Regions from separate parts of the Arthrobacter sp. SAFR-044 genome, predicted to be linked through region 1. Evidence: riboswitches for the same ligand, from Rfam matches in the RefSeq annotation. Region 1 holds a riboswitch; each other region holds the start of a gene.
What was found. Region 1 has a riboswitch for S-adenosylmethionine ahead of ACR65J_RS05775 (DUF1737 domain-containing protein). Riboswitches for the same ligand answer to the same signal wherever they lie in the genome.
Positions count from the first base shown of each region.

Region 2: it holds a riboswitch for S-adenosylmethionine, as region 1 does, so the genes downstream of both, metX (homoserine O-acetyltransferase MetX) here and ACR65J_RS05775 (DUF1737 domain-containing protein) in region 1, are expected to answer to the same signal.
Region 3: it holds a riboswitch for S-adenosylmethionine, as region 1 does, so the genes downstream of both, ACR65J_RS13015 (aminotransferase class V-fold PLP-dependent enzyme) here and ACR65J_RS05775 (DUF1737 domain-containing protein) in region 1, are expected to answer to the same signal.

Region 1 covers NZ_JBPFDN010000003.1:152,910-156,175, reverse strand. Annotated here, with positions in the region: gene ACR65J_RS05785 (pyridoxamine 5'-phosphate oxidase family protein) at 1-439, shown strand, start outside; gene ACR65J_RS05780 (hypothetical protein) at 680-934, shown strand; SAM riboswitch class IV at 1,160-1,275, shown strand; gene ACR65J_RS05775 (DUF1737 domain-containing protein) at 1,289-1,564, shown strand; gene ACR65J_RS05770 (rhodanese-like domain-containing protein) at 1,561-1,971, shown strand; gene ACR65J_RS05765 (O-succinylhomoserine sulfhydrylase) at 1,972-3,180, shown strand; gene ACR65J_RS05760 (DUF1905 domain-containing protein) at 3,177-3,266, opposite strand, start outside.
Region 2 covers NZ_JBPFDN010000001.1:446,220-449,485, reverse strand. Annotated here, with positions in the region: gene ACR65J_RS01910 (MFS transporter) at 1-108, opposite strand, end outside; gene metX (homoserine O-acetyltransferase MetX) at 288-1,403, opposite strand; SAM riboswitch class IV at 1,416-1,531, opposite strand; gene ACR65J_RS01900 (bifunctional o-acetylhomoserine/o-acetylserine sulfhydrylase) at 1,634-2,956, opposite strand; SAM riboswitch class IV at 3,001-3,115, opposite strand.
Region 3 covers NZ_JBPFDN010000007.1:205,625-208,890, reverse strand. Annotated here, with positions in the region: gene ACR65J_RS13015 (aminotransferase class V-fold PLP-dependent enzyme) at 1-1,322, opposite strand, end outside; SAM riboswitch class IV at 1,358-1,471, opposite strand; gene hisN (histidinol-phosphatase) at 1,624-2,436, opposite strand; gene rsgA (ribosome small subunit-dependent GTPase A) at 2,481-3,266, opposite strand, start outside.

The DNA.
Region 1 (3,266 bases):
AAACCTGTCCTTCGACGACTGCTGGGAACTCCTCGACAACGACACCGTGGGCAGGCTTGCCATCGTGGTGGATGAACATCCTGAGATCTTCCCCGTGAACTACGCTGTCCACCTGCGCAGCATCGTCTTCCGCACGGCGCCCGGATCAAAGCTTTGGGGTGCACGGATGGAACGGCCGGCGGCACTGGAGATCGACGGCTATGACCCCGCCTCGGAACAGGCATGGAGTGTGGTGGTGCGGGGCGAAACCGAGATCCTCGAGGACCAGGGCGTGAAGGATGCCGTGGACAGGCTTGGCCTGGAACCGTGGCAGCCAGGCGAAAAGGCCAACTACATCAGGCTCAACGCCAAAGCCCTCACGGGGCGACGGTTCCGGGTGAACCGGCCGGACGTCTGGAACACCCGCCTGCAGGACCGGCGCCGGGCATCCTTCGAATAGTGCCGCCCGGGCAAGCACGTTTCCCAAACACCTGGCCCGCTCCATCTTTAAGTGGGACGGTTGCCTCATATCTTGTCTCCGGGTAAAGTCTACATCGTAGACAAGTTGGTGAGAGGGCTTGGGCTTCCCCCGAAATCTGAGGGATGCGCCTACATAATCCTTTGCCACTTTGTGCAGGGCATCGAGGTTCGCCGCTGCAGCCTACCGGCGGCACCACGCACCGAGCGAAGGGACGCCATCATGGCCAATTCGCAGTTTGATCTTTTCCTCCACGAAGCCACCTACGCAGACCACGCCTCGGAATCCAGCCTCGACCGCGACCGCCTTTACGGGCTGTACACCAGCTGGTGCTTCGTCAACGAACAGCCCACGGGCAACGAGTCCAGCTTCTGGGCTGCCATGAAGCACAAGGTTTCGGTCCGGCATAACGGACTGCGCATGAAAGGACCGGCCGCCGCGGACTACATCCTCAGCAGCTACCCGCGCCTCGTTTAAGGCGCTCCGGACTTCCAGCGCCCCGGGTAACCGGCGGCAGACGATTACATGCTGTGGCACTTTTGTGCCGCAGCATTTTTCATGCCCTGAGGCGGCCTCGGGTAAGGACTTTTTGACCTGCGGCGCTGCTCGTGCCGTGTCACCGGCGGTCCGACTGGGGCTCAGTTACGGAACATGACGACGGCGGCGATGCGGCCGGGCGCGGCAGGTGTTATTTTTTTGGGGAGTAATGAGTACCGGTGCCAAGCCCTGACTTGCCGGTCGGCAACCCTCCCTTTCGCGGCGGGGTGCCTCAGGTGAATACTCGGCATATCGACCGATTCGAGCTGCAAACGTGAAAGAAGGAGATCCGTCGTGTCCGACGCACCCGCCCCTGACGAAAGACTGTCCTACCGCCTGATTACCGGCGCGGACAACCGTGAATTCTGTGAGCGGATCTCCGCTGCACTCGCCGACGGCTATGTGCTGCACGGCAGCCCGGCAGCAACCTTCAACGGCACCACCGTGATCGTGGCGCAGGCCATTGTCCTTCCGGCCGCGATCGCCTCAGCCGATGCCGCCGTGGCCACCGCGGTGGACAAGCTGGATGCCGAATTTGAAGGCGAGTTCGACGGCGAGGGCCACGCATGAGCTACGCCGGAGACCTGACGCCCCAGGAAGCATGGGCCAAGCTGGAGCAGGGTGCCGTCCTGGTGGACGTCCGCACCGAGGGCGAATGGGCCCACATCGGCATCCCGGACACCAAAGCCACGGACAACGATCCCCTCTTCATCCAGTGGACCTTCCCTGGTGGCATCCCCAACCCCGACTTCGTCAAGGACCTCAAGGAGCAGGCGCCGGAGGATCCGGGCGCGGAACTGCTGTTCCTGTGCCGGTCCGGCCAGCGGTCCATTGCCGCGGCAGCTGCAGCCACCCAGGCCGGCTTCACCGCCTACAGCGTGCTGGAGGGCTTCGAAGGCGAACCGGACCGCTACGGCGAACGCACCGTCAATGGCTGGAAGAACCGCGGCCTGCCCACCAACCTCGGAAAGAACTAAGTGACCTTAAACCCAGACGCCGCCGGCTGGAGCCCCGATACCCAGGCAGTCCGTGGAGGCCTGGACCGCAGCAACTTCCAGGAAACGTCCGAGGCCATCTTCCTGAACTCCGGATTCGTGTACGAATCCGCGGCGGCAGCCGAACGCGCGTTCACCGGCGAGGACGAGCGCTTTGTCTACTCCCGCTACGGCAACCCGTCCGTGGCCACCTTCCAGGAGCGGCTCAGGCTGCTGGAAGGCACCGAAGCATGCTTCGCGACGGCGTCGGGCATGTCTGCGGTATTCACCGCGCTGGGCGCCCTGCTGGCTGCCGGCGACCGTGTGGTGGCGGCCCGCTCGCTGTTCGGCTCGTGCTTTGTGATCCTGAACGAGATCCTGCCCCGCTGGGGTGTGGAGACGGTCTTCGTGGACGGACCGGACCTGGACCAGTGGCGCGAAGCCCTCTCCAAGCCCACCACCGCCGTCTTTTTCGAGTCCCCGTCAAACCCCATGCAGGAGATCGTGGACATCGCTGCCGTCAGTGAACTGGCGCATGCGGCCGGGGCCACCGTGGTGGCGGACAACGTCTTTGCCACTCCCCTGCTGCAGCGCTGCGGTGACCTCGGCGCCGACGTCATCGTCTACTCCGGCACCAAGCACATTGACGGGCAGGGCAGGGTGATGGGCGGCGCCATCCTGGGCACCAAGGAATTCATCGAGGGACCAGTGAAGCAGTTGATGCGGCACACCGGCCCAGCGCTTTCGGCTTTCAACGCCTGGGTGCTGACCAAGGGTCTGGAGACCATGGGCCTGCGGGTCAGCCACTCGTCGGCCACCGCGCTGCGGCTTGCCGAGTGGCTGGAGGAACAGCCGGCGGTGGGCTGGGTGAAGTATCCGCTCCTGAAGTCGCACCCGCAGTACCAGCTCGCGGCAAAGCAGATGAGCGCCGGCGGCACGGTCCTTACCTTCGAGCTTGCTTCATCCGGGGGACGCTCAGGCAAGGAAGCGGCCTTCGCGCTGCTGGACGGGCTGCGGATCATCGATATTTCCAACAACCTCGGTGATGCCAAGTCCCTGATCACGCACCCCGCCACCACTACCCACCGCGCGATGGGTCCGGAGGGGCGCGCAGCCATCGGCCTGACTGACGGCGTGGTCCGGCTCTCGGTGGGCCTCGAGGACCCGGACGACCTCATCCGCGACCTGGAACAGGCACTGAAGCAGATCTAGCTGGGTGGGGAAGAGTCCGGCTCGATGTCCAGTTGGACTTGTACGCTGTCACCGGCGCTGAGGTGTGCCTTGTCCCTGACGGCTTT
Region 2 (3,266 bases), on a different contig from region 1:
CCACTCCACGACGGTGCCGGCCATGGACGCCGTTACCACTTTCTTCAGGCCTGAAGCCTTGACGTCGGTTTCCTCTGTGCGCCTTGCGGCGGAGCTTTCCGTACTCATGTGAACTCCTTCGGCGTCGTCGTCGACACCACGGGGACCAGTCAATGGCAAACGGATGTGATGCACACCACGAAAGCCGGATTCGATGAGTATGGTCTGCCTGCGGCGCAACCTCAACGCCGAATAGTGCAGAAGGCATCTGCAGGAATGCACACTGCCGGGTGTTCCCGGGGCGCTGCCTAGGCCAGGAAGCTGCTCCGCAGCTGGCCGCCCAGCTGCCCAATCTCGGTCAGGAACCCGTCGTGCCCGATCGGCGCCTGGATGACATGGACATCCACGTCGCCAGGCAGGGCCTGGGCCAACTCGTGGGACTGGGACGGGAAATAGAGCCTGTCGGAGTCCACTGCGGCCACGAAGAACCGCGCCGTGGAGGTGGCCAGGGTTTCGGCCAGGGTTCCCCGTCCCCGGCTGACATCGTGGCTCATCAGCGCTTCAGTCAGGGCGATATAGCTGTTGGCGTCGAACCGCTTCACCAGCTTGTTGCCCTGGTGGTCCAGGTAGCTTTCCACCTGGTAACGGCCGCGGGAGGCCAGGACTTCCCCCTGCAGGGGGGACTCGGGCGCCTGGGGTTCCCGGCCAAAGCGGCCTTCCAGTTCCGCAGCCGACCGATAGGTGATGTGGGCGATCCGGCGGGCGAGCGCCAGCCCGTCTTCCGGACATGGACCGCCGTAGTAGTCCCCGCCGTTGAAGTTGGGGTCCTGGCGGATGGCCAGCGTCTGGGCCTGTGCGAAGGCGATCTGTTCGGCTGTGCTGGCGGCCCCGACGGAAATCACGGCGCAGCGCTGCACACGCCCGGGATAGGTCACTGCCCATTCCAGTGCGCGGGCGCCGCCCATCGACCCGCCTAGGACGGCGAACCAGCTCTTGATGCCCAACTGGTCCGCCAGCCTTGCTTCGGCGACAGTGCTGTCGCGCAGTGTGACGAGGGGGAACCTGGAGCCCCAGGGGCGGCCGTCCGGGGCCGGCGACGACGGGCCGGTGGATCCGTAGCAGCCGCCGACAATGTTGATGGACACCACGAAGAAGCGGTCCGTATCCACGGGAGCGCCGGGACCGGCCAGCTGCTCCCACCAGCCTTCTTCGTCGGTGTCGCCGCGGGTTACGTGGGTGCTGCCGGTCAGGGCGTGCTCGATCAGGATGGCGTTGCTGGCGTCCGCGTTGAGCGTCCCCCAGGTTTCGTAGGCCAGGGTGACGTCCGGGAGGTATCCCCCGGCTTCGAGTTCCAGTCCCCCGATGGAGGCGTAACGGACGATTCCGTGTTCGGGGATGGTGGTTCGGGCGACGGTAACCGTCATGGCAAGACCTCTTCTACGCGCTTGCCTGCCGTCGTCTGACCGGCAGGCCAGGTCCTCACCCGGGGCACCCCACCGCGGATGGAGGGTTGCCGGCCAGCAAGCCGGGGCTGTCACTGGCACTCATGACCTGGTTCGAGTGTACGAAACACCCCCCGCTCCAGGCCAAGAGTATGACTGGTTGTGACTTCCCGGCTTGCCGGCGGCACCGGCGGTGCCCCTGGCGTGTGGGGCTAGGAGTCAGCGCTCTTGGCTGCCCGGAATCCTGCTTCCAGGTCGGCCAGGATGTCGTCGATGTGCTCCAGGCCCACGGAAAGCCGGACCAGCCCCGGATGAACCCCGGCCACCACCTGCTGCTCCGGCGAGAGCTGGCTGTGCGTGGTCGACGCCGGGTGGATGACCAGGGAGCGGACGTCACCGATGTTGGCCACGTGGGAGTGCAGCTCCAGTGCATCAACGAAGCGCTTGCCGGCTTCCGCGCCGCCGGCCAGGTTGAAGGCCACGACGGCGCCCGTTCCCTTGGGCCCGTACTTGCGGCCACGCTCGTACCAAGGGCTGGACGGCAGCCCCGCGTAGGCGACGGATTCGACGTCGTCCCTTGCTTCCAGCCAGCGCGCCACATCCGTGGCATTCGCAACGTGGCGCTCCACCCGCAGGCTCAACGTCTCCAGGCCCTGGGAAATCAGGAAGGCGTTGAAGGGCGACACCGCCGAGCCCAGGTCGCGCAGCAACTGCACACGGGCCTTGAGGATGTATGACAGGTTGGCCCCGAGTGCGCCGCCTTCACCCAGGTCGCGTGCGTAGACAAGGCCGTTGTAGGTGGGATCCGGGGTGTTGAAGCCCGGGAACCGTTCCGGGTCCTTGCCGAAATCGAACTTGCCGGAATCGACGATGACGCCGGCAATGGCTGAACCGTGGCCGCCCAGGTACTTGGTGGCCGAGTGGATCACGATGTCCGCGCCCCACTCCAGCGGGCGGATCAGGTAGGGGGTTGACAAGGTGTTGTCCACGATCAGGGGAACCCCGGCCTGGTGGGCCACCTGCGAGATGCCTTCGATGTCCAGGACATCCTGGCGCGGGTTGGACACCACTTCACCGAAGAAGAGCTTGGTGTTGGGCTGCACGGCATCGCGCCACTGGTCCAGGTTGTCAGGGTCGTCCACGAAGGTGACCGAAATGCCGAACTTCTTCAGGGTGTGGGCGAACAGGTTGTAGGTTCCGCCGTAGAGGCTGGGGCTGGCCACGATGTGGTCCCCTGCCTCGGCAATGTTCAGGACGGCGAAGGTTTCGGCGGCCTGCCCCGAGCTCAGCAGCAGCGCTGCCAGGCCTCCTTCGAGGCTGGCAATCCGCTGCTCGACGGCGTCCTGGGTAGGGTTGCCGATGCGGGTGTAGATGGGTGCAAGTTCGGCCAGGGCAAAGCGGTTGGCGGCGCTTTCGGCGCTGGGGAACACGAATGACGTGGTCTGGTAGATGGGCAGGGCCCGGGCACCCGTGGCGCTGTCCACCTCCTGCCCTGCGTGGATCTGGCGGGTTTCGAAGGACCATCCGTTGGACATCCAAATCTCCTTTGACATGGGCCCGGCATGCTCACCGGCAGTACGGGCCGCGCTTGCTCCCGGCTGTTGCCGGAGAGCCAGGTCTTCACCCGGGGCACCCCACCGCGGATGGAGGGTTGCCGGCCAGCGGGCCGGGGCTTGGCGCTGGCACTCATGACCTGGGCCCAGTCTAGGAACCGGATGGTTGCCCTGGACAGCATTGTGACGAACATGGTCTTCATGCCGGTCCTTCTGCCTCGGGACGGGGGCGCCCCGCCCGTCAAATGCTAGTAAGGGTACCCTTAGCTGAGAGCCGGATCACAAAGTGCCA
Region 3 (3,266 bases), on a different contig from region 1:
GCGTCCACCACGTAGTCCCAGCCCAGTCCGCTGCTGCGCAGCGTCTGGATGCCGGCGAGGAGGCGTTCGGCGTCCTCCAGCCGTGAGCCCACGCCGAAACTTGCGCGGAGGGAGCCGGACGGCAGGCCCAGGCGCTTCAGCAGGGGGTGGGCGCAGAACCGTCCGTCGCGCAGGCCCACCCCGTGCTCTGCGGAGAGGTAGGCGGCTACCAGCCCTGCGTCGTAGCCCTCCACAGAGAAGTTGACCACGCCGATGGTGTCCGTTTCCGGGTTGGTGTCCTTGAAGATCTGGTGGACGGTGACGCCGTCGATGCGCTGCAGCCCCTCCACCAGGAAGGAACGGATGGCGGATTCGTGGGCGTGCCACCGGTCCTGGTCGAGTTCGGCGATGACCTGGGTGGCGCGGGCCAGGGTGGCGGCGCCGAGGACGTTCGGCGAGCCCCCCTCGTGGCGGGCCGGACCGGTGGCCCAACTGACGCCGTCGAGCCTTGCCTCCTTGACCGCCCCGCCACCGGCGAGGTGCGGGACACCGGTGTCCAGCCAGTCGGGCCGTCCCACCAGCACGCCCGCGCCGAACGGCGCATACAGCTTGTGGCCGGAAAAGGCGAGGTAGTCGACGTCGTCCGCGCTGATGTCCACCCGGCGGTGCGGCGCAAGCTGGGCCGCGTCCACCACGATCCGTGCACCGTGCTGATGGGCCAGCGCGGCCAGCGCCCGGATCGGGAGAATTTCGCCGGTGACGTTGGAGGCGCCAGTGACCGCCAGCAGGCTGACTCCGCCCTGCTCCAGTTCGGCGCGAACGGCGTCCAGGGTGCCGGTAATGGTGTCGGCCGCAACGATGCTGCGGTGCGGAACGCCCTGCCATGGCAGCAGGTTGGCGTGGTGTTCGATGTCCAGGTAGAGGACGTCGCCGTCGTGCCGGCCGTCGGTGGCGGGCAGGCAGCCGGCCAGGAGGTTCAGGGAATCCGTGGTGTTGCGGGTGAAGATGACCGAATCGTCGGGGCGTCCGCCCACGAAGTCCCGGACAATGCTGCGTGCATTTTCGTATACGGAGGTGCTGATCTGGGATGCGTAGCCGGCCCCACGGTGGACGCTCGCGTAGTAGGGCAGGATCTCGTTCAGGTAGGCGGAAACCACGGAGAGGGCCGGAGCGGAAGCGCCATAGTCAAGGTTCGCGTACCGCACATGGCCGCCGGAGATCAGCGGTGCCTGGATCTCGGCGCCGGTGACGGCAGCAAGGGGGCGGCCGGCAATGCGGTGGCGTTCTTCGGTGATACCGGCGTCGGCAATGGCAGGCTGGGGGGAGACGGTGGCAGTTGTCACAGAGACCTCACTTGAATACAGGACCCCGCATAGGGAATCCGCGCTTGCCGCATCCACTCCGGACCGGCCTGGTCGTCACCCGGGGCACCCCGCCGCGAATGGAGGGTTGCCGGCCAGCAAACCGGGGTTTTGCGCTGGCACTCGTGACCTGCCTAAAAGCGTAGGACATGGGGCGGCCAGGACTAAAGCCGCGGCAATTGTTAAGGCCTTTGTTACGCTGCATCGAATAAACGACGCCGGACACCCCCTCCTGGAGGTGTCCGGCGTCGCAATGTTCGCTGAAGTGGGGAAACTGTGGCAGTTACAGCAGATCGTCCAAATACGGGTTGAGGCGGTGCAGCACCTCTGAGTGCAGGATCGAGTTCGTGGCCAGCGCGTTTCCGCCGAAGGGTCCGTCCTCGCCTTCGAGGGAGGTGAACCGGCCGCCTGCCTCCACCACGATCGGCACCAGTGCAGCCATATCGTAGAGGTTGAGCTCCGGTTCGCAGGCGATGTCCACGGAGCCCTCGGCGACCATGCAGTACGACCAAAAATCACCGTAGGCCCGCGTCCGCCAGACGTCCTCGGTCAGGCCGAGGAACTCGTCAAGGTTCCCGCGTTCCTTCCAGCCTCCCAAGCTGGAGTAGGACAGGGAGGCGTCGGAGAGGCTGGACACATTGGAGACGCGGAGCCTGGTGGCGGCTGCGAGGGACCTGCCCATGTACGCACCCATGCCCTTCGCTGCCCACCAGCGCTTGCCGAGGGCCGGGGCGCTGACCACGCCCACCACGGGCTCGCCTTCATCCACCAGGGCAATCAGCGTGGCCCAGACCGGGACGCCGCGGACAAAGTTCTTGGTCCCGTCGATGGGATCGATGATCCAGCGCCGCGAGCCGTGGCCGGTGCTGCCGAATTCCTCGCCCAGGACGGCATCGCGGGGCCGGGAGCGGGAGAGCTGGCCGCGGATGGCTTCCTCGGCTGCCTTGTCGGCGTCGGTGACGGGCGTCAGGTCCGGCTTGGTCTCAACGTGGAGGTCCAGGGCCTTGAAGCGGCTCATGGTCTGGTCATCCACGGAGTCGGCCAGGACATGGGCCAGGCGCAGGTCATCGTTGTAGCTCGAAGCGGGTTGGATCATGGTTCCAAACTACCGTCTGCGGACGCTTCTGCCGGGAGAACGCGTCAGTTGACGGTGCCGAGCTCCTTGGTTTCCTGTGCCTCCATGCGTGGGTCCGTGCCGAGCAGCCGCCTCAGGGACGCCAGCCGTGCCGCTCCGGTGGGACCCGCGTGTCCGCCAGCCACCCAGTCATCGAGGCCGCAGTCCACTGCCGTTGCAGTGTGCTTGCAGCCCCGCTCACAGTTTTCGATGCCGGGGGAGAGGTCCGGGAAGGAGCGCAGGATCCGGTCCGGGTCCACGTGCGCCAGGCCAAAGGAACGGATGCCGGGGGTATCAATGATCCAGCTGCCCGCCGGGGCGTCCGCCAGGCGCAGGGCCAGGGCCGACGACGAGGTGTGGCGGCCACGCCCGGTGACCGCGTTCACTCCACCCGTGGCCCGCTCGGCGCCGGTCAGCGCGTTCACCATGGTGGACTTGCCCACGCCCGAGTGGCCCAGCATCACGGTGACCTTGCCGTCGAGGTGGGCGCGGAGGTCGGCCACCGCCGCGCTGTCCAGCCGCGCCGAGAGGCCGTCGTCGGACCGTGCATCGATCCCGGACGCCTTTGCATCGGCGGTCCGGCTGATGATCACCGGGAAGTCCAGGTGGGTGTAGTTGGACAGCAATTCCGCCGGGTCCTTGACGTCGGCCTTGGTGACCAGCAGGATCGGCTCGATCCCGGCGTCGTAGGCAGCCACCAGGGCGCGGTCAATGAATCCGGTGCGCGGCTCCGGGTTGGCGGCTGCCACCACAATCACGAGTTGGTCGGCGTTGGCCACCACGGCCCGCTCGACTGGGTCGGTGTCGTCGGC